One region of the Streptomyces sp. NPDC007905 genome, then DNA from elsewhere that is predicted to be linked to it. Evidence: riboswitches for the same ligand, from Rfam matches in the RefSeq annotation. Region 1 holds a riboswitch; each other region holds the start of a gene.
The links. Region 1 has a riboswitch for cobalamin ahead of ACFZDC_RS13020 (ribonucleoside-diphosphate reductase subunit alpha). Riboswitches for the same ligand answer to the same signal wherever they lie in the genome.
Positions count from the first base shown of each region.

Region 1 (5,327 bases):
GCGGCGGCGGTCGGCCTGGGACTCCAGGCGCTCCAGCTTCTCGACCTCGTTGATCCACCTGAAGCAGAACTCGGCCTTCTCGCGGATGGAGGGGATGTTCTCCACGGCCGCGAAGGCCGCCGTCCGGTCGTCCGGGTCGGGCAGGTAGGTGTCCAGGAGCGTCAGATAGAACTGGACGTGCACGGCCTCCTCGAAGAGCTGACGGCTCAGGTAGAGCCGCGCCTCGGGGGAGTTGATGTGCTTGTACAGCGTCAGCACCAGGTTGTTCGCGACGATCGAGTCGCCCGTCGCGAAGAACGCGACCAGGCGGCCGATCAGATGCTGCTCGGCCGGGGTCAGCTTCGCGAGGTCGGCGACGTCCGAGTGGAGGTCGACCTCCTCCACGGTCCAGGTGTTCTTGATGGCGTCCCGGTAGCGCTCGTAGAAGTCGGGGTAGCGCATCGGGCGGAGAGTCAGCTCGAAGCCCGGGTCGAGGAGGTTGGTGTTACGGGTGGTCATCACTGGCAGGCCTCGCAGGACTCGGGGTTCTCAAGGGAGCAGGCGACCGCGTCGGGGTCGGCGGCCTGCTGGACGGGGATGGGGGCCTGCGCCTGTGCCGCGCGGGCGATGCGGGTCGCCGGGCGGGAGCGCAGGTAGTACGTCGTCTTCAGGCCCGACTTCCAGGCGTACGCGTACATCGAGGAGAGCTTGCCGATGGTCGGGGTCTCCAGGAACAGGTTCAGGGACTGCGCCTGGTCCAGGAACGGGGTGCGGGCCGCGGCCATGTCGATCAGGCCGCGCTGCGGGATCTCCCACGCCGTGCGGTACAGCGCCCGCACCTCGGCCGGGATCCACGCGAAGTCCTGCACGGAGCCATTGGAGTCGCGCAGCGCCTCCCGGGTCCGGGCGTCCCAGACCCCCAGCTCCTTCAGGTCCTTCACCAAGTACGAGTTGACCTGCAGGAACTCACCGGAGAGCGTCTCGCGCTTGAACAGGTTGGACACCTGCGGCTCGATGCACTCGTACACGCCCGCGATGGAGGCGATGGTCGCGGTGGGCGCGATCGCGAGGAGCAGCGAGTTGCGCATGCCGACCGAGGCGATCCGCTCGCGCAGGGCCGCCCAGCGCTCCGGCCAGGTCAGGCGAACGCCCGGGAAGTGGTCAGGGTGCAGGACACCCTTGGCCGTGCGGGTCTTCTCCCAGGCCGGCAGCGGGCCGTTGCGCTCGGCCAGGTCGGCGGAGGCCTCGTACGCGGCGAGCATGATGCGTTCGGCGATCCGCGTGGACAGGGCCCTGGCCTCGGGGGAGTCGAAGGGCAGGCGCAGCTTGAAGAAGACGTCCTGCAGGCCCATCGCGCCGAGGCCCACCGGACGCCACTTGGCGTTGGAACGGCCCGCCTGCTCGGTCGGGTAGAAGTTGATGTCGACCACGCGGTCGAGGAAGGTCACGGCCGTGCGGACCGTCCTGTCGAGGCGCTCCCAGTCGAGATCGCCGTTCGCCACGAAGGCACCGAGGTTGACCGAACCCAGGTTGCAGACCGCCGTCTCCCCGTCGTCCGTGACCTCCAGGATCTCCGTGCAGAGGTTGGAGGAGTGGATGACGTGGCCCGCGGTCGCCGTCTGGTTGGCCGTCCGGTTGGCGGCGTCCTTGAAGGTCATCCAGCCGTTGCCGGTCTGCGCGAGGGTGCGCATCATGCGGCCGTACAGGTCGCGGGCCGGGATCGTCTTCCTGGCGAGACCGTTCGCCTCCGCCTCGCGGTAGGCCGCGTCGAACTCCTCGCCCCACAGGTCCACCAGCTCCGGGACGTCCGCCGGGGAGAACAGCGACCACTGCTCGTCGGCGTTGACCCGGCGCATGAACTCGTCCGGGACCCAGTGGGCGAGGTTCAGGTTGTGGGTACGGCGGGCGTCCTCACCGGTGTTGTCGCGCAGCTCCAGGAACTCCTCGATGTCGGAGTGCCAGGTCTCCAGGTACACCGCGGCGGCACCCTTGCGCCGGCCGCCCTGGTTCACCGCGGCCACCGAGGCGTCCAGGGTCTTCAGGAACGGCACGATGCCGTTGGAGTGCCCGTTGGTGCCTCGGATCAGCGAACCGCGCGAGCGGATACGGGAGTACGACAGACCGATGCCGCCGGCGTGCTTCGACAGGCGGGCGACCTGGTGGTAGCGGTCGTAGATGGAGTCCAGCTCGTCCAGCGGGGAGTCGAGGAGGTAGCAGGACGACATCTGCGGGTGCCGCGTGCCGGAGTTGAAGAGCGTGGGGGAGGAGGGCAGGTAGTCGAGGCGGCTCATGAGCCCGTAGAGCGCCGCCACTTCGTCCACGGAGCGGACGGTGTCGTCCTCGGCCAGGCCCGCGGCGACGCGCAGCATGAAGTGCTGGGGCGTCTCGATCACCTTGCGGGTGATGGGGTGCCGGAGCAGATAGCGGCTGTGCAGGGTGCGCAGGCCGAAGTAACCGAAGCGGTCGTCGGCCGCCGCGTCGATCAGCGAGTCCAGACGCTCGGCGTGCAGCCGCACGAACTCCGCCGTGCGGTCGGCGACCAGGCCCTCGCGGTGGCCCACGGCGACGGACCCGGTGAAGGACACGACGCCCTGCGAGGCGGCCTCGGCCCTGATGGAGAGGGTCAGCAGCCGGGCGGCCACCCGAGAGTAGGCGGGGTCGTCGGAGATCAGTCCGGCGGCCGCCTCCGTGGCCAGCTCGCGCAACTCCGCCTCGTCGGCCCGTGCGGACCGGCCGCGCAGCGCGGCCGCGGCGACGCGGCCGGGGTCGGCGTCGGGGAGGTCGGCGGTCAGCTCGGTCAGGGTCCGCAGCAGCGCGGCACCGGGACCGTCGGCCTTCAGGTCGCTGACTGAAGCCGGATCGGCTGGCGCGATGGTCACGTGGGGCTCTCCCTCGCTCGGCACGGGGCCTTGCGGAGGGCAGGGGCAGCACGAGCGCGCACGGCGTCGCGTCCACCGGCCCACTCCACGAGGCCCGGACGTCTCAAGGCACCCGGACCGGACGGCCGGGCGCGCGCTGACGGCAGGTCCTCGGACTGGACAGGCGTGCGGATGCACGCAAGTACACCGTTGCGGGACAGTTCCGGATTCGCACCGGATTCCCCTGCGGCGACAGCGAGGATGAGCATACATCTAGTGCCGGGCTGTGGTGTCACCCCCAGATGTTGTGTCTGTTGCGTGTTGCGGTGGCTTCAGAGGGTCAACTCGGGGTGGGCGCGGCGCTGTCGTCCAGCCGGACACGGGGTTCCGGTTCCGCTCGGGTGCGCGAACGGAAGCGGGCCGCCGTCGGTCTAGCCGTTCGGCGGCCCGCTGGGGGTGGTGTGTTGGTGCTCGAGCGGTTCTGCGCGCCCCTACAGGGGCGTGATTCAGTGGCTGGCGCCCGCCGTGGCCGGCGGCAGTTCCACCTCGACTCCCGGGTCGCCCGCGTCCGCCGTGTAGTCGCCCGGCCTGGTCTCGTCGAGGCCCTCGGCGGCCTTCACGGCCTTGAGGACGAACGTGAGGACCACGGTGACCGCGACGTTGAGGACGAACGCCGTCAGGCCGATGTAGCCGATCTCCCCGATGCCCGGGATCTCCTTCGCGGAGCCACCGAAGTGCTTCTGGGTCGGCGAGGCCACCCCGTAGGCGGCGAGCGTGCCGTAGACCATGCCGACCGCCCAGCCGGCGAGCAGTGCCCAGCGGTGGAACCATCGGGTGAACAGGCCGCCGACCAGGGCCGGGAAGGTCTGCAGGATCCAGATCCCGCCCAGCAGCTGGAAGTTGATCGCCACCGTCTTGTCCATCGTCAGGACGAAGACCAGCGCGCCCACCTTCACCAGCAGCGACACGATCTTGGAGACGCGGGTCTCCTGCTGGGGCGTCGCGTCCGGCTTGATGAAGTCCTTGTAGATGTTGCGTGTGAAGAGGTTCGCCGCCGCGATGGACATGATGGCCGCGGGCACCAGGGCGCCGATGCCGATCGCCGCGAAGGCCACACCGGCGAACCAGTCCGGGAACATGTTCTCGAACAGCTGCGGAATCGCCAACTGCCCGTTGGTGACCTTCACTCCGGCCGCGATCGCCATGAAGCCGAGCAGCGCCAGCAGGCCCAGCATCAGGGAGTACAGCGGCAGGATCGTGGTGTTGCGCCGGATCACCTCACGGCTCCGGGACGACAGCGTCGCGGTGATCGAGTGCGGGTACATGAACAGGGCCAGGGCGGAGCCGAGCGCCAGGGTGGCGTAGGTCCACTGGCCCGCCTCCGGTGGGGCCAGCGCGCCGCGCGGCTTGCCGGTGGCCGGGTTGACCTGGCTGAACGCGTCGGCCGCCTTGGCGAAGATGTCGTCGAACCCGCCCAGCTTGATCGGGATGTAGATGATCGCCACCGCGATGACGAGGTAGATCAGCGTGTCCTTCACGAACGCGATCAGGGCGGGGGCGCGCAGACCCGACGAGTACGTGTACGCGGCCAGCACGCCGAAGGCGATCAGCAGCGGCAGGTCCTTCACGAACCAGTTGGTGTTCTCGCCGCCGCCGACGCCCATCACGTCCAGCACCGCCTGGATGCCGACGAGCTGGAGCGCGATGTACGGCATCGTCGCGAGGATGCCGGTGAGCGCCACGGCCAGCGACAGCCCCTTCGAGCCGAAGCGGCCGCGCACGAAGTCCGAGGTCGTGACGTAGCCGTGGCGGTGCGAGACCGACCACAGGCGGGGCAGGAACGTGAAGATCAGCGGGTAGACCAGGATCGTGTAGGGCACCGCGAAGAAGCCGGCCGCGCCCGCCGCGTAGATCGCCGCCGGTACGGCGACGAAGGTGTACGCCGTGTACAGGTCGCCGCCGAGCAGGAACCAGGTGATCCAGGTGCCGAACGACCGTCCGCCCAGGCCCCATTCGTCCAGGGAGTGCTCGTTGTCGGCCCTGCGCCAGCGCGCGGCCAGGAAGCCCACGACCGTGACGGCCAGGAAGAAGAAGATGAAGACGCCGAGCGCGACGCCGTTGACGCCGTTCTTCACTTCGCCGCACCCCCGTCCCCGTTCCGGCGGCCGCGCTGATCGCGCTGCCACAGCTGGTACGCGAGCATGGTGAGCGCGGTGGAGATCAGCACCCACAGCATCTGGTACCAGTAGAAGAACGGGATCCCGATGAACGCGGGGTCCGTCTTGGCGTACGAGCCGACCCACAGCAGCGCCGCGAAGGGCGCGACGAGACACAGGCCGATGATCACGCGGACCGGCGTTACGACCGGTCTCACTTCAGGCGTTTCGGACATGCCACGGCTCCGTCCCCTCACTGATCACCTGTAATGTGCAGGCAATCTAGGTGACGCTGTCGTGGCAGCGGAAGACCTCGTCGCCATATCGGCATGTC
Region 1 covers NZ_JBIBKS010000006.1:163,018-168,344, forward strand. Annotated here, with positions in the region: gene ACFZDC_RS13015 (ribonucleotide-diphosphate reductase subunit beta) at 1-498, opposite strand, end outside; gene ACFZDC_RS13020 (ribonucleoside-diphosphate reductase subunit alpha) at 498-2,858, opposite strand; cobalamin riboswitch at 2,982-3,126, opposite strand; gene mctP (monocarboxylate uptake permease MctP) at 3,344-4,972, opposite strand; gene ACFZDC_RS13030 (DUF3311 domain-containing protein) at 4,969-5,229, opposite strand.

Region 2 (5,327 bases), on a different contig from region 1:
GCGTAGGTGTCCAGGTAGGGCTGCAGGTCGGTGACGGGCTTGCCGTCCTTGGTGATACGCACGGTCAGCGGGTGCGCCATGCCGGCCATGAGCCCGCCGGACACGGTGACGGTGTACCCATCGGTTTGTGTCGAGTTCCCCGCCGGGGGGAGCGCGGTCCTGGTGGCCGTACCCGGGACGGTGAGGGTCCGGCTGAGGACGAAGTCCTTGTCCTTGCCGCTTCCGCTGTCGGGGGTGAACGAAGCGAACATCCGCCACGAACCCGGTGTCAGGGCGGCAAGATCGGCGGTCCACGTGCCGTCGGAGGCCATCGTGGGATGCAGGTGCTGGAAGCCGGTCAGGTGGGAGCGGATGGCGTAGAAGTGCATCCGCTTGGTCTGGTCGAGTGCGAAGCCGGTGACCGCCTTGCCCGCCGGGTCAATGATCATGAACCGGTACGGAGCCGGCTTGCCGCCCTTCAGGGTGGTGTCGGAGCCGGTCATGCGGTAGCCGTCCCTGCTGTCGGCCAGGCCGTTGCCGACGGCGGCCCGGTCCATGCCGGGCATGTCGCTCATCGAGGAGCCGGGGCTCGCCGAGGCGGGCGCCGACGGCGTGCTGCCGTGGTGCATGCCAGGCGTGGACGAGTCGTCGGGCGCGCCGCAAGCGGCCAGGGCCAGAGTGAGGGCGGCTGCGATACCGGTTGCCGCGAGGGCTCGGTCGCGGATGGTGGGGCGGGTGAAAGCGAACATCGTCTTTTCGAGGATCTCTCCGGGTGGCGCACCACGCCGTGTGGGGCGCGCTGTGGGCAGGACGTCGCGGCCGGATACCGCCGGTGGCAGGTTCCGGTGCAGGTCCGCTCACGTCCGCGCGATGCACACCTGGAGCAGGAGACCGCGTCCGCCCGGGGGGCCGCGCCGCCGGGTTCCGTCGGGATTCCATGCCCAGCGCAGGGCCCAAGCCGCCAGTACCGCGAGGGCGGCCACACCGACGAGAGGCGCGACGGGCACCGGGATGTCGTTCTGCGCGGGAATCGCGACGCACATCGTCCCGTGCGAACTCATGCCCTTCACGGCATGGGCTTGGGCACCGTCCGCATGAGGCAGCAGGGCCCGGTCCGACACCTTCGGGAAGGCCTGGACTTCGTGCCCTTCGTGGCCTTCGTGGACCGAGGCAGCAGCCCCCACCGCGCCGTGGCAGCCGTCAGCGGCTGTGGCCGGGGCGCCGTGCATGAGGAAGAGGCCGAGCAGGACCGCACACAGGGCCAGCAGCCGGGCGGTGCCCGGGCGGCGTGCGGGTGTGCTGCCCATCGTGGCCTGCTCTCCTTTCTGCGGACTCCTCCATGGGGGGCGGTGCCCCGCCCCAGACCATACCCGGTGGGGGTACCCGACACCTGTGGGCGGACCCGGAGGGAGCACGGCGCCGGCCTCGGGCCGCCGACGGCGGGAGCCGGACTCCGTGTCCAGTGGGCCGTAGGCGAGGATGAACCGCGGGGAGTGCGTCCGGTAGGGAACGGCGCCGTAGGTGCGGTGGCCGGTGATTCGACCGGAGGAGCGAGTGACGGAAGAGTCCTCTTCTCGCCGGGCACGGGCACCTGCGCGATTTTCGATGACTCGGGAAGTGCGGGAGAGGTGGCGCACTCCGCATCGGCGCGGACAGCGATCCCCGCTACGACCCGCGCCGACTGGTCCAGCTCCTCATCGCGGGACTACGCCAACCGCAGTGGCCACCGGCCAGGCAGTGGCCGTGGCAGGACGCGGATTTTTCGGGATCGTCATCGTTCACGAACGCGGCCCCGCCTGGTGGAACGCCGGGCGGGGCGCGAGCAGGGCCTCCTCCTCCCGGTGCAAGTGCTGCAGTTCCTCGTCCATGGCCCGTGCCTGGACTGCGGGATCGCGATCGAGGAGCGCGTGAAGTGCCGCTGGTATCACGGCAGCGGACCGCGCGGGTGTCACTCGAGACACCTCGCCACGTACCCGGCCGGCGGCCCCGACCCACCGGAGCGGTGAGGGCCTCGCCGAGCAGCGTGATCAGCGGGGAACCGGTGTCACTTCCGCACCGGCACTCGCCGCCTTCGCGTTCGCCTGTCGGGCGGCCTTCGGATCCAGTACCCGCTCGGCCAACAGCCCGAAGACGAGCCCGAAGGCGGTCCACAGAGTCAGTTGGATGGCCAGGGCCACCAGGCGGAACTGCCAGAGCAGGGTGGCCGAGAAGTCCTTCGGGACCTCGTTGACGGCCGGCAGGAACGCGTACGCCAGCCCGATGGCCAGGACGAAGAACGCCCCCGCGGCCACCGTCGCGTTCCAGTTGCCCAGCCGTGCTGCGAGGCGCTTGCCGAGGATCACGGTGGCGATCGCCAGCAGCACGCTGAGCAGCATCATCAGGAAGTACAGGGTGGTGCGCCTGCCGATGGTGTCGGGGTCGCCGACGGACGGCGGATTGGCCGGATACTTCAGGAACGGCACGACATAGACCGTGAGCAAGCCGGCCGTCGCCAGGAGCAGCGCGCTCGCGCGCGGCCCGAAGCGGCCGATCCGGCCCAGCGCGAAGCAGTACGCGAGGGCGGCGATGCCGCCGAACGCGACCCCGTAGACGAGGACACCGGTGGCCAGGCCACCGGTGGACTGCATCGTGCGGCTCACGACTTCCATGCCGTGTTCGTGGGAGTGCGCCTCTTCGTAGGCGATGGCCGAGTCGACGCGCGGCTCGCCGAGGAAGTAGGCGACGACGAGGGCGAGCAGGCCCGCGGCGAGTCCCGCGAGCATGCCACGCACCAGAAGGTTGCGGACGGTTGCCGAGTTCATGGACGGCCCTGGATTCCCGCGCCGTCAGTGGCAGGGGAAGCCGAGCAGGTGGCGGGCGTCGTGCACCCACTCATGGACGTTCTCGCCGGACATGACGGAGGTGGCGCCCTGCTCGGCGCCGACGAAGTACAGCAGGACAAGCATCAGGATGCCGAAGAAGACCGCCCAGGGGACGATCGCGCCGATCGGCAGCTTGGCGGGGATGGCGGTGGGGGTGGTGGTCGGCTGAGCGACGGACTGCGCCATGGCAGAACCTCCTGGGGAACTCGCGTCCCGTCTCGGTGGTGCACAGGACAACGGGGCGGGTCTGACTTGCCCTGCCCGCACCGCGAGCGGTGTGAACGGGGCATACAGTGGCGCGACCGTGCCGGATTCCCACCGGCTTCCGCGTTTCCGTCGTCTATTTCGCCGAGAACGTACCGCGAAGCGGAGGCGCGGCCAAGGGCGCACGGGGCGCTCACGGGCGCCCCTCAAGCCGCCGTTCCCTTGAATCCCCTGTAATTGCGGGGCCGTCGACCGCGAGAGTGAGCACGTGACCAGTCGAGTGATCTTGATCTCACCAGCCATGAACGCGGCCCTGCGCGAGGCCCGCTTCGACGACGGGTGCCCATTGGAGGAGGGCGGCGCCGCCCAGGCCCGCTCGGCGGCGAGGCTCCTCCCACGGGCCGGGCGAGCGCTCGTGGCCCCCACCGAGCGCTGCCGGCAGACCGCCTCCGCGCTCGGCCTCGACGCCGGCGAAGCGCCCGAGCTGGCCGGCCTCGACGTGGGCCGCTGGCGGGGCCGTACGCTCGCCGAGGTGAGCGCCGCCGAGCCGGAGGCCGTAGCCCTGTGGCTGGCCGATCCCGCGGCAGCCCCGCACGACGGGGAGTCGGTGCGCGAGTTGGGCAGGCGGATCGCGGACTGGCTGGACGAGGCCGCGCGGTTCTCCGGCCGGACGGTCGCGGTGGTCGAACCGGACGTCGTACGAGCCGCGACCGTCCGGGTGCTGGGAGCACCGGAGCCGGCCTTCTGGCGGATCGACGTGGCGCCGTTGAGCGCGGTCGAGTTCAGCGGCCGCGCCGGCCGCTGGAACGTGGCACTCGGCAGACCGCTCCACCTGGCGGCTACGGCTGAGAGCGCCTGGTGACGTACGGTCGGCCTCAGCTGCCGCCCACTCCCAGGGCCGCCAGCAGCACCAGCACCAGCACCAGCGTCGCGGCGCCCAGCAGGCCGTGGGCGGCCACCACGGGAACGGGCAGGTGCCGTTCCGCGGGCGTGGTCCCCTCCCCGGTAGTGGCCGGGGCGGCGGTCCGGTACACCGGCACCCAGCGGGCGAACATCGCGAAGCCGAGCAGCGCGACGGCTACGGGGACACCGAAGGAGGTCCACGCCAGGGCTGACCGGTCGGCGACGAGGTAGACGATCCAGACGACCAGTCCGGCCGCCGCGAGCAGGAAGTGGCCGAAGACGAGGGGGCCCGGGAAGCGGGTCGTGCCGGTCTGCCCGAGTACAGGCGCACCACAGCGCCGGCAATGACTTCGTCAAGCTTTCTTGAAGTTGCACTCCATGAGTTGTTAGGTAAGGCTTACCTCCTTTAGTTTCTGTGCGCTTCCCCGTGCACGTCAGACCGGAGATCGCCATGTCCAGCGCACACCTCACTCTTCTCGGCGCCATCGCCGGCCTCACCATCTACCTCGGCCTGCCCCTCGGCCGTCTCCGCACTCCCACGCCCCGCCTCAGGGCCGGTTTGAACGCCGTGGCCATCGGCATTCTGATCTTCCTCGTCTGGGACGTGCTGACCCATGCCTGGGAGCCGGTCGACGAGGCGCTGAGCAAGCACGCGTGGGGAACCGTCGCCTCCGGTGGAGCCACCCTGGCCGCGGGTCTGAGCCTCGGGCTGGCCGGACTCGTGCACTACGACGCCTGGATCGGCCGCCGCCGGGCTGCCGGCGCACGCCCTGCGGGGCCCGGTGCCGCCGCCACCGCCGAACTGGCGCCGAAGACCCGCAGTCAGGCAAGTTCGCTGGCACTGATGATCGCCACGGGCATCGGCCTGCACAACTTCGCCGAGGGCCTGGCCATCGGCAACTCGGCCGCCCAGGGAGAACTCTCCCTCGCCCTCCTGCTGATCATAGGATTCGGCCTGCACAACGCCACCGAAGGTTTCGGCATCGTGGCACCCCTGGCCGCCGAAGGGGAACGCCCCTCCTGGCTCACCCTGCTCTGGCTCGGCCTGATCGGCGGCGGCCCCACCTTCCTCGGCACGCTCGTCGGCCAGCACCTGGTCGACGACACCGTCTCGATCGCCTTCCTCGGCCTCGCCGCCGGCTCCATCCTCTACGTCGTCATCGAGCTGCTGGCCGTCGCCCGCAGGACGGGGCTGAAGACGCTCACCACGTGGTGCGTCCTCCTCGGTCTCCTGCTCGGTTTCGGAACGGACGCCGTCGTCACGGCCGCAGGCGCCTGAGCAGGCAGGCACAGGCCCTGATCGGTCCTCGGCACCCGCCCTGGATGTGGTGACCCGGAACGCCCACCGCCGCGGGACGGCTGCGGCGGGGACCGGGCCGT
Region 2 covers NZ_JBIBKS010000001.1:99,940-105,266, forward strand. Annotated here, with positions in the region: gene ACFZDC_RS00500 (hypothetical protein) at 1-728, opposite strand, end outside; gene ACFZDC_RS00505 (hypothetical protein) at 837-1,286, opposite strand; partial or broken gene ACFZDC_RS00510 (TetR family transcriptional regulator) at 1,610-1,696, shown strand; gene ACFZDC_RS00515 (CbtA family protein) at 2,007-2,780, opposite strand; gene ACFZDC_RS00520 (CbtB-domain containing protein) at 2,805-3,026, opposite strand; cobalamin riboswitch at 3,063-3,219, opposite strand; gene ACFZDC_RS00525 (histidine phosphatase family protein) at 3,313-3,906, shown strand; gene ACFZDC_RS00530 (hypothetical protein) at 3,920-4,099, opposite strand; gene ACFZDC_RS00535 (ZIP family metal transporter) at 4,399-5,226, shown strand.
Region 2: it holds a riboswitch for cobalamin, as region 1 does, so the genes downstream of both, ACFZDC_RS00520 (CbtB-domain containing protein) here and ACFZDC_RS13020 (ribonucleoside-diphosphate reductase subunit alpha) in region 1, are expected to answer to the same signal.

Region 3 (5,327 bases), on a different contig from region 1:
CGCCGCCCAGCAGCACGGTCGGCACGCCCGACGCCTTCAGCGCGGCGAGCCCGTCCTCCCAGGCGCGCTTGCCGCCCAGCAGCCGTACGACGGCGATGTCCGCGCCCTCGACCAGGGCCGGCAGCTCCTCCGTGACGTCCACCCGGGTCGGATTGCCGATCCGGTAGCCGGCGCCGGAGGCCCGGGCCGCCAGCAGATCGGTGTCGGCGGTCGACAACAACAACACTGTGCTCATGCGGGCGCTCCCGGTGGAATGAAAGGCAGTCCTTGCGGCGCGCCGGACTCGATGAGCCGCCACAGCGCGTCCGTGTCCGCGTGCTGTTCGATGAGGTCGCCGAGCCGGTCGAGCTGCTCCTCGCGCAGCGCGGCGAAGGACGTGTCCGGGGCCGGTACGAAGCGGCGCCCCGCGGCGGCCGCCACCTCGCGCAGGAAGGCCCGCCGGAAGCCGTCCGACTCCAGGGAGCCGTGCCAGTGGGTCCCCCAGGTCTGCCCGACCCGGCAGCCGTCCAGGAAGGCTTCCCCGCCCAGGACTTCGGCCACTCCGTGGTGGATCTCATATCCCTCGACCGGTTCGCCGAGGGCCTCACCCACCGGCCGGGTCAGGGTCTTCTCCCGGGCGAAGCGCACCCGCACGGGGAGCACTCCGAGCCCCGGGACCTGGCCGGCCCGCGACTCGACCTCGTCCTCGATGTGCCGGCCGAGGATCTGGAAGCCGCCGCAGATGCCGAGGACGGGCCGGTGCTGGGCAACCCTGCGCACCAGCGCGTCCGCAAGACCCCGCTCCCGCAGCCACTCCAGCGCCCGCACGGTCCCGCGCGTGCCCGGGATCACCACCAGGTCGGCGTCGGCCAGCTCCTCCGGCCGGTCCACGAACCGCACCACGACACCCGGCTCGGCGGCCAGCGCGTCCACGTCCGTGAAGTTGGACATGAGCGGGATCGCGCAGACGGCGATCCGCAGCACGTCCTCGCCGACCGGCGGTACCACCGCGGACTCCCGTACGGTGCCGTGCGGCGAGACCCTCCCCCACGCTCGGCTTCGCTCGCGCGGGGGGACCCCCATCCCGTCCTCCTCGTCGATGCCGAGCCCGTGCCGGAACGGCAGCACACCGTAGGTGCGCCGCCCGGTGAGCCCGTGCAGCATGTCGAGGCCCGGCTCCAACAGCGAGACGTCCCCCCGGAACTTGTTCACCAGGAACCCGGCGACCAGCTCCTGGTCCTCGGGCGAGAGCAGGGCGACGGTCCCGAAGAAGGAGGCGAAGACGCCCCCGCGGTCGATGTCGCCCACCACCAGCACGGGCAGCCGCGCGTTCCGCGCGATCCCCATGTTCACGATGTCCGTCCGCCGCAGATTGATCTCCGCGGGCGAACCGGCCCCCTCACAGATCACCGCGTCATACGTGCCCCGCAACTCGGCCAGGCAGTCCAGCACGGTGCCGAGCAGCCGCTGCTGGCGCCCGCCGTGATACCCGCGTGCGCTCAGCTCGCCCACCGGCTTGCCCAGCAGCACCACCTGGCTGCTCTGTTCGCCGCCCGGCTTGAGCAGCACCGGGTTCATCAGCGCGGTCGGCTCGACCCGGCAGGCCTGGGCCTGCATGGCCTGCGCCCGCCCGATCTCCGCGCCCTCCCGGGTGACGAACGAGTTGAGGGACATGTTCTGCGCCTTGAAGGGCGCCACCTTCACGCCCTGGCGCACGAGCCACCGGCAGATCCCGGCCGTCACGACGCTCTTGCCGGCGTCGGAGGTGGTGCCGGCGACGAGGAGACCACCGTTCACTTCCCACGTCCCTTCACGAGTCGGCGCCCGGCGACCGTGACGCCGAGCGCGAGCAGGCCGACGCGGCGGGAGAGCCGTACGGCCCGGTCGATGTCGGTGACCCGGACGGCCCGCCCGGTGCCCCCGTTCAGAACGGGCCGGTGTTCGACGCGGCCGCCGTAGGAGAGCGTCCCGCCCAGCCGCACACCGAGGGCGCCCGCGAACGAGGCCTCCACGGGCCCGGCGTTGGGGCTCGGGTGCCTGCGCGCGTCGGCCTTCCAGGCGTGCAGCGCGCCGCGGGGATCGGGGCCGGCCGCTGCGGCGAGCACGGCGGTCAACCGCGCACCCGGCCACCCGGCGACGTCGTCGAGGCGGGCGGAGGCCCAGCCGTAGCGCCGGAAGCGGGGCGACTTGTGCCCCACCATCGCGTCCAGGGTGTTGACGGCCCGGAACCCGAGCAGCGCGGGGACCCCGCCCACGGCACCCCACACCAGCGCGCCCACGACGGCGTCGGAGGTGTTCTCGGCGACCGACTCGACCACGGCCCGGGCGATCCCGTGGGTGTCCAGCGCCTGCGGATCACGGCCGCACAGATGCGGCAGCCGCTCGCGGGCGGCCGCCACGTCGCCGGCCGCGAGGGCGTGCCCGATGACCCGGGCCTCCCGCGCGAGGGAAGTACCCCCGACGACGGCCCAGGTGGCGGCGGCGGTCAGGGCGACGGAGGCGGCGGGAGACCGGCGTACGGCCCGTTCGGCGAGAGCCCCGAGCGCGACGGCACCCCCGGCGCACACCCCCGTGTGCAGCGCCCCCCACCCACGGTGGTCGCGCCACAGCACACGTTCCACGGCCCCGGCGGCCCGCCCGAACGCGGCGACCGGATGCCCCCGGCGCGGATCGCCGAGGAGCAGGTCGCCGAGAAGGCCGGCGGCGGCGCCGTACGCGTAGAAGCGATCGGCACCCATCGGCTCAGCCGGCCGCGGGGGCAGGCAGAACCCGGTTACTGAACCTCAATCGGCAGCCGCGCATGGCGATATGTCCTCACTCAGGGTGTCCGCGCCCTGGTTCGACGAGACCGGCGGTGAGAGTTCCTGGCTCCCGGGATTCCTTCCCCGGTGACAGTGGCGGGACCGCGCCGGATTCGCACCGGCTTCCTCTCTGCCGCCGTACATGGCCCGGGCAGTCCACCACGCGCCCGGAAGGGCCGTCAACTTGCCTTTGACCTGCGAGGGGAGAGTGTGCTGAGCCCCACACCGGTGAGGTCCGGGCATGCGGAAGGCTCCTTGCCGGGACACGCCGGCAAGGAGCCTTTCGGACGGTGGGTCAGGGCTTGGCCACGATCAGGTAGATCCCGTAGGCCACCGCGGCCGCGCACGCGGCGAAGCACACGTACGCACCGGTCGCGGTGAGCGCCGCCGAGTTGCCCTGCGCGGTGGCCTTCTCGCGTCGCGACAGGCCGTTGATGCCGAGGGTGAACAGGGCCACCACGCCCACCGTGAACGCGAGGCTGACGCCGAAGACGGAGCCGAGAGCCGCCCAGTCGATCTTCATGGGGATGCTTCCTTCAGTTACCGGGTGCTCGGGGTCAGACCGTCGCGGCCGGCGGAACCGCCGGCGCCGCGGTGTCGGTCGCGGCCGGAGCCGGGATCGTGGCCGTCAGGTCCTCGGTGACGGTGAGGGTGCCCGTGGGCGGCGGGGTCACCGCGGCGATGGCGGCGGTCACCACGCCGGCCGGCTCCTCGGTTCCGTCGACGGCGTTGACGTTGGCGCTGTCCACGACCTCGCGCCGGGAGAACTTCCAGATCGCGGCGCTGGCGCCGACCAGGAAGACGGCGACGACCGCGGTGCCCCAGTCGCCCAGGTCCGTGACGGACTCGGCGAGCGCGCCGACCAGGGCGGCGGCCGGGAGGGTGAGGGCCCAGGCGACGACCATGCGGGTCGCGGTGGACCAGCGGACCACACCGCCCTTGCGGCCCAGACCGGCACCCATCACCGAGCCGGAGACCACGTGGGTGGTCGAGAGGGAGAAGCCGAGGTGGGAGGAGGCCAGGATGGCGGTGGCCGCGCTGGTCTGGGCGGCGAAGCCCTGTCGCGGCTCCAGGTCGGTCAGGCCCTTGCCCATGGTGCGGATGATGCGCCAGCCGCCGATGTAGGTGCCGAGTGCGATGGCCAGACCCGCGGAGAGGATCACCCAGGTGGGAGGGTTGGAGCCCGGGGCGATGGCACCGCCCGCGATCAGCGCCAGGGTGATGATGCCCATCGTCTTCTGCGCGTCGTTGGTGCCGTGCGCGAGGGAGACCAGGCCGGCGGAGGCGATCTGACCGGCGCGGTAGCCCTTGCGGGTGGCCTCGCCGTCGGCCGTGCCGCCGATGCCGTAGGAGAAGCGGGTGGCGAGCATGGCCGCCACACCGGCCACCACCGGGGCGGCGACGGCCGGGAGCAGAACCTTGGTGACCAGGACGTCACCGTGGACGGCGCCGAAGCCCGCGGAGGCGACGGTGGCGCCGATCAGGCCGCCCATCAGAGCGTGCGAGGAGCTGGAGGGCAGTCCCACCAGCCAGGTCATCAGGTTCCAGAGGATCGCGCCGACCAGGGCGGCGAAGATGACCTCGGGACGGATGCCGTTCTCATCGACGAGACCCTTGGAGATCGTGTTGGCGACCTCCACGGAGAGGAAAGCGCCTACAAGGTTGAGGGCGGCGGACATGGCCACCGCGACCTTGGGCTTGAGCGCACCGGTCGAGATGGTCGTGGCCATCGCGTTGGCGGTGTCGTGAAAACCGTTCGTGAAATCGAACGCGAGTGCGGTTATTACCACAATCGCGAGGATCAGCGAGAAGTTTTCCATTTACCCAGGCAATCGTTCGAGGTCGTTGGCTGTTGGACCGTAGGCAACCTGGGTGAACGGAAGATGAACTGGGGCAGGCGTGAGGGTGTCGATAACAGGGGATCGGAGTTCCGTTCGCGCCCGACGCCCCATATGCCGCTTGGCTACCAGCCCCGCACGAAGGCCCGCAGCCGGCTCGGCGGCCCGTTGAAGAGATTCTGGTCACCCGGCAGGCCGCCCCGGTCGCCGTATTGCCAGAAGGTCCAGTCCGACCACCCGCCCGGCAGCGATCCCGGGCCCGAGGAGCCGTGACGGGCGATCCACAGAGCATGGTCCGAGGCGAAGGCGCGGCTGTCGCCGGTGCAGGCGTCCCACCAGTCGGCGGTGGTGTAGATCACCGGGCGGCGGCCGGTCTGCCGTGCGACCTCCTCGCTGAAGGACCGGATCCAGTGGACCATCTGCCCCTGGCCCAGCCCGTAGCACTTGTCCCGCCTGTCGTACGGGTTGTACTCGATGTCGAGCGCGGGCGGCAGCGTCCAGCCGTCCGCCCGCCAGTCGCCGCCGTGCCGCACGAAGTACGCGGCCTGCTCGGCGCCCGAGGACCTGTCCGGCCGCGCGAAGTGGTACGCGCCGCGGATCAGGCCGGCCCGGCGCGCGCCGTCGTACTGCCGGTCGAAATAGGGGTTGCGGTAGGTCGTGGCCTCGGTCGCCTTGACGTAGGCGAACCGAGCGCCCTCCGACCGTGCGG
Region 3 covers NZ_JBIBKS010000016.1:159,215-164,541, forward strand. Annotated here, with positions in the region: gene cobN (cobaltochelatase subunit CobN) at 1-235, opposite strand, end outside; gene ACFZDC_RS27365 (cobyric acid synthase) at 232-1,776, opposite strand; gene ACFZDC_RS27370 (cobalamin biosynthesis protein) at 1,773-2,717, opposite strand; cobalamin riboswitch at 2,818-2,956, opposite strand; gene ACFZDC_RS27375 (hypothetical protein) at 3,076-3,303, opposite strand; gene ACFZDC_RS27380 (inorganic phosphate transporter) at 3,338-4,600, opposite strand; gene ACFZDC_RS27385 (GH25 family lysozyme) at 4,744-5,327, opposite strand, start outside.
Region 3: it holds a riboswitch for cobalamin, as region 1 does, so the genes downstream of both, ACFZDC_RS27370 (cobalamin biosynthesis protein) here and ACFZDC_RS13020 (ribonucleoside-diphosphate reductase subunit alpha) in region 1, are expected to answer to the same signal.

Region 4 (5,327 bases), on a different contig from region 1:
TCACCTCCGGGGCGAGCCCCAACGATTCCATGCCGTACGCGAGTTCCTCCTCCACCGTGTCCGTCACGAAGTGGGCGAGCGGATCCTGGCCCACCGTGCCGACCACGTCGGCGAGTTCGCGCGGCTTGTGAGTACGGGTGTCCCGGCCGGCCACCGTGACCCGGCCGCGCAGGGTGCCGCCGGTGAAGTGCGGGACCAGCCCGCTGACCGCGCCCAGCACGGTCGACTTGCCCACCCCGGAAGGACCCACCAGCAGCGCCAGTTCACCCTCGGGCACCTCGAAGTCCACGCCCTGCACAGCCGGTTCGGCCGCGCCCTCGTAGACGACGCCGACCTCCTCGAAGCGGATCACGACGGCTCCTCGGGGTTCGGGGATTTCCTGGGTACGACGAAGGCGGGCAGCAGGGCCGGCAGGAGGGCCGCGGCCGGCCACAGGGGCAGGGTGGGCGCGACCAGGGGTACGACCCCGGGGTGCAGCGCGTCCGGATCGCTCACGGAGGCGAGCGTGAGCAACGCGGCGACCGCGGCACCCGAGCCCGCGACCAGCCACGCGGACACCCCCCACGGCTCCGGGCGGTACCGGGTGCGCGGGGAGCGGCGGCCGCCCAGCCGCAGGCCCGCGAGCGCGGCGGCGACCCCGGCGAGCAGCACCGGCAGCCCGTAGGTGCCGCCCTCGGCGGTGAGCAGTCCGTACGTTCCCGCGCACACGCCGAGCAGTCCGCCGAGGGTGAGCGCGGTCGTCGTACGGCGCACGGGGGCCGGCACGTCGGCGGTACGGCCGTAGCCGCGGGCGTCCATCGCGGCGGCGAGGGCGACCGAGCGCTCCAGCGCACCCTCCAGGACGGGCAGTCCGACCTGCAGCAGGCCCCGTACACCCCGGTCCGGGCGGCCGCGCAGCCGGCGGGCGGCGCGCAGACGCTGGACGTCGGCGACGAGGTGCGGTGCGAAGGTGAGCGCGACGACCACGGCCACGCCCGTCTCGTACAGGGCACCGGGCAGGGACTTGAGCAGGCGGGCCGGACTGGCCAGGGCGTTGGCGGCGCCGACGCAGATGAGGAGTGCGGCGAGCTTGAGACCGTTGTAGCCGGCGAAGAGCAGGGCCTCCGCGGTGACCGCGCCGCCGAGGCGGATGCCCTGCACCCAGTCGGGAAGCGGGACTTCGGGGAGGGTGAGCAGGACGTGGGTGCCGGGGACCGGGGAGCCGAGGGCGACCGTGAAGGCGAGACGGATGAGGAGCACGGCGGCGGCGAGTTTCGCGAAGGCGGTGTAGGAGCGCGCCCAGGGGGACGGCGAGCGGTGGGTGGCCACCACATAGCCCGCCGCGGCCATGAGGAGGGCGAGCAGGAGGGGGTTGGTGGTGCGGGTCGCCGCCGTGCCCAGCCCCAGGGACCAGAGCCACCAGGCGCCGGGATGGAGGGGGGCGTGCCGCTGGTGCCGGGCGGGGGTGGACTGCGCCCGCCCGCGCCCGCTACGCATTCCCGCGCCGCCGGGCCTGCCACACCGCCGCTCCCGCCAGCAGGGCGACCACTCCCACTCCGATCGGCAGCCCCAGGGCAGGGCCGCCGTCCGACTCCTTCCCGGCCTGCTTCTCCTTCGCTGCCGTGCCCCCGCTCTGCTGGCTCGACACCTGCTCCCCGCACCCCTTCCCGGGATACCCGGCGATCGCGCACAGCAGGGCATTGGTGTCGTAGCGCAGGGGCTTGGCGACGGCGGCCAGCGCCTCGGCCGTCGTCGCGTCCGGGGAGACGCGGGCGCAGGCCGTGCGGCGGGCGGGCGGGGTCTCACCGGACGGGGCGTCAGCGGCCGTGCCGAAGTCGAGGACGAGTGCCACGCGTTTCACGCCCGGCTTCGCGGGTGTCCCCGCGCAGATCCCGGCGAAGTCCGCCGCGCCGCGCGGCCGGCTCGCGTCCGCGGAGTCCACGCTCACCGCGAAACGGAAGCCCTGGACGGCCCCGTCGTCCGGGCGGGCCGTCGACGGCCCTTCGGTGGCGTACGTCCAGTGGCCGCCGTCCCGTTCCCAGAACGACCAGTAGCGGTAACCGGCGGCGTGCGCCTGGGCGGCACCGGCCACGAGGACGAGCGCGGCGACCGGCAGGGCCACGGCACGGCGGACGGCGGTCACGGCTGCCGCTGCTTACGGCGGCCGCTGAGCAGGAAGCCGATGCCGATGCCGATGCCGGCGACGATGCCGACGCCGACGATCCACCAGACGCGGGTGCCCGAGTCGTGCTCGTCATGGTTGCCGGGTTCCTCGGCGCGGGCGGCCGACTTCGGGGCCGGGCCGGTCGCGTTGAGCGCCCGCACCAGGTCCGTACCGCCGAAGTCCCGCGGCTCGGCGCCCACCGCGTGCGCGGCGAGGATCAGCTGGGCACAGGCGGCCGGGCCGCTCTCCCGCGCCCACTTGGCCGCGTTCTTCTCCAGCCAGCCGTACGGCTTCTTCGCCTGTGCGGTCCAGCCGTCCGCGGCGAGTGCGACGACCGTGTCCGCGGTGTTGCCGTAGTCGGGCTGGTCCTCGGCGCCGGGCAGGGTCGACTTCAGGTATCCGGCGGGGGTCAGGGCGTTGGCCAGGTAGGACGAGGCGTTGTTCGCCACCTCTGCCGGGGTGAGCTGCTTGTCGGAGTTCGTGCAGCTGGAGCCCTGCTCGGGAGCCTTCCCGGCCCTGGTCACGAAACCCTTGCCGAGCGCGCCGAGCACCGCGGCCGCCGTCGCGTCCGCGTTGGCGAACAGCTTGCCCTTCTTGTCCGGCTGGTAGGGGAGGGCTCCAGCCCCGTCGTCGTCGCAGGGCAGGGACCACTTGGCCAGCAGGTCGTACGGGGTCTTGCTCCCGGTGTGCACCCGGGCCGGGTCCTGGCCGACCGAGGCGAAGGCGCCGATGACGACGCTGGTGGAGTTGGTGTCGCTCGGGCCGCCCGGCGAGTAGCCCCAGCCGCCGTCCTTGTTCTGGACCGTCGTCAGCCAGACCAGGGCCCTGCGGACCTCACCGCCGTGCCCGCCGAGCGCCTGCAGGGCCTGGACGGCGGCGGCCGTGCTGTTGGTGTCGGGCTGGGCGCCGCCCTTGCCCGCACAGGGCTTGGCGGTGTCGGCCCGGAACGCGGCGAAACCTCCGTTGTCGCACTGCTGCCCCGCCAGCCAGTTGACGGCCGACGCGGCGGGACGGTAGCCGAGCGTCCGCTGCGCGAGCAGCGCCAGCGACTGGCGCCAGACACCGTCGTACGTCGGGTCCGCCTTGCCGAACAGGCCGGACGGAAGGGTCACCTTCGGGGACGGGGACGGGGACGGGCCGGCGGCCGTGGCGGGCGCGGCTGCGGCCAGCACGCCTATGGCGGCGAGAGCCGCGGCACTGCGGCGGACGTTCATGGTCGGCGACTGCCTCTCCTGCGGGAACCGGCAGCGCACGGGACCACCCCGGGCGGCTCGGCTCCGTAAACCTCGACGGTGCCGTGCGCGACGGGCCGCCGCGCACGCGAGCCGGTCAACGTCCCGTCCGGAGCGGTCCGGCTCACCGTCCGCGGGACGGTTCACGGTTGCGGGTCAGCGCCGGAATTGCACCGGCTTCCCCCCGTACAGGTGTGATGACGACCCCGCCACTTTACCGGCCGCCGTCAGCGGGCCGAGGGGTGGCTGTGGGCACACGGGGGCGGTGACCGGGGTCACGCCCACGGCGGCGCGTGCGCCGCACCTCGATCCGCGTCCCGACCACGTGGTGCCGGCCCCGCCGGGCCGTGGACAACCGGAGGAGTTTTTAAGGGCGGTGGGGCAACGCCCCCGCTGGTGCGGGGCGGTATCGCAAAGGCGCTTGTGCTCAGCATGCCTAGGCCGCGTGCGGCCAAGACGTCGGGACGACGGCCGCGCTCAAGTAGTGGGCCATCCCGCGCAGGGCGTGCTCGCACTCTGCCGGGTCCTCGCCCTCCGCCACCCAGTGCGCGAGCCGGTCGGCCGGCCCTGCGTGGCCGGCCGCCGTGACCGGGTCGCCGGGCCGCCGGGTGAGGACCATGCGCTCGGCGCACGGCTCGTACGTGGCCGCCGGGTCCAGATGCAGGTGGGTCAGCCGGCCCGTCGCAGCCGGATAGGCGAACTGGATCGCGGCCGCCCGCTGCCGGGTCGGAGTCACGTCCGGGAGCCCGCCGGTGGCCAGGGCGGCGGCGGCTCGCACGAGGTCGACGCCGGTGGCCCGTTCGACCAGCAGCGGGATCAGGTCGCCGGGCAGGTGCGGGACGACGTCCGTGACGAGCGGGCCACGGGCGGTGAGCCGCAGGCCGATGTGGACGACGGTGTGGGCGAGGCCGAGCGCGCGCACGGTCCGCTCCACCGTGTGCCGCAGGAACGGGTTGTGCAGCAACCCGTCGTGGGCGTGCACGGAGTGCCGCAGCGGCTGCCGGGCGGGCGGCGGGCCCGGCGTCGTACGGGTGAGCGCGGCGATGCGGACCTCGTCGTCCAGGACGACGGCCTCGGCGGAGACCAGCGGCCCCTCCGTGTCCTCCCGGCCGGCCGGGAGGATCTTGTGGCGGGCGAGGAGTGCCGACAACGCGGCCGGGTCGGTGCAGGCCGCGGCCGTCTCGTACGGGATGCCGGGTAACGCCAGCCGTGCGGCGAGCCGTGCGACGCCGGTCAGGTGCTCGCCGGCCCAGGTCAGTACCCCGCGGACCCGGTGTCGTGCCGCGTAGCGCGCGACCGCCACGGCGGCCGCCTCCCGACCGGGGTCGGCCACCAGATGACCGGCCAGGTAGGGGCGCGCCCAGGCGGGCGGGGCGGTGCCGACCAGCACCACCGGGTGGGCCGCCGCGATCCGCGCCAGCGGGTACTCGTCGTACGCGGCACGGCGGCCGGTTCCGAGGAGAAGAACGGACTGCGGCATCGGAGCCTCACCTTCGTGGGGAGAAGGCGGACAGAGGAACGCCCCGGATGCTGCTCCCCCATAGGCAGCACCCGAGGCGGGTCGATCTTGCTCTCCGTGCCCTGATCCTCACCCGACACACCCTCAACTGTCAACGATTGCTGCCTATTTCCGCAGTCGGCGTTGTCATGTCTGGTCGGCGCACGGGTGACCCGGTAGCCTCGCGTCAGCTCAGCCACGGAACGGACGACGTGCCCAGGGGGGACCTCGGTGAGTGACGCCTACGCCCCGCTGGCCGACGTGCTGGACCGGCTCGGAGAGCTGACCGGCCGGCCCGGCCGGCTGTCGGAGGTCCTGGACGTGGCCGGGCTCTCCCACCGCACCGGCATCCCCGTCGGCGTGGTCGTCGAACTGCTCTCGGGCGGCCGGGCACCGGAGGCCTGTCTCGCCCAACGGGTACGGCAGCGGCTGGACTTCATCCGGGAGACCCGGC
Region 4 covers NZ_JBIBKS010000010.1:315,702-321,028, forward strand. Annotated here, with positions in the region: gene ACFZDC_RS20340 (ATP-binding cassette domain-containing protein) at 1-352, opposite strand, end outside; gene ACFZDC_RS20345 (CbiQ family ECF transporter T component) at 349-1,476, opposite strand; gene ACFZDC_RS20350 (SCO2322 family protein) at 1,469-2,122, opposite strand; gene ACFZDC_RS20355 (prenyltransferase/squalene oxidase repeat-containing protein) at 2,119-3,357, opposite strand; cobalamin riboswitch at 3,471-3,599, opposite strand; gene ACFZDC_RS20360 (hypothetical protein) at 3,812-4,855, opposite strand; gene ACFZDC_RS20365 (XRE family transcriptional regulator) at 5,105-5,327, shown strand, end outside.
Region 4: it holds a riboswitch for cobalamin, as region 1 does, so the genes downstream of both, ACFZDC_RS20355 (prenyltransferase/squalene oxidase repeat-containing protein) here and ACFZDC_RS13020 (ribonucleoside-diphosphate reductase subunit alpha) in region 1, are expected to answer to the same signal.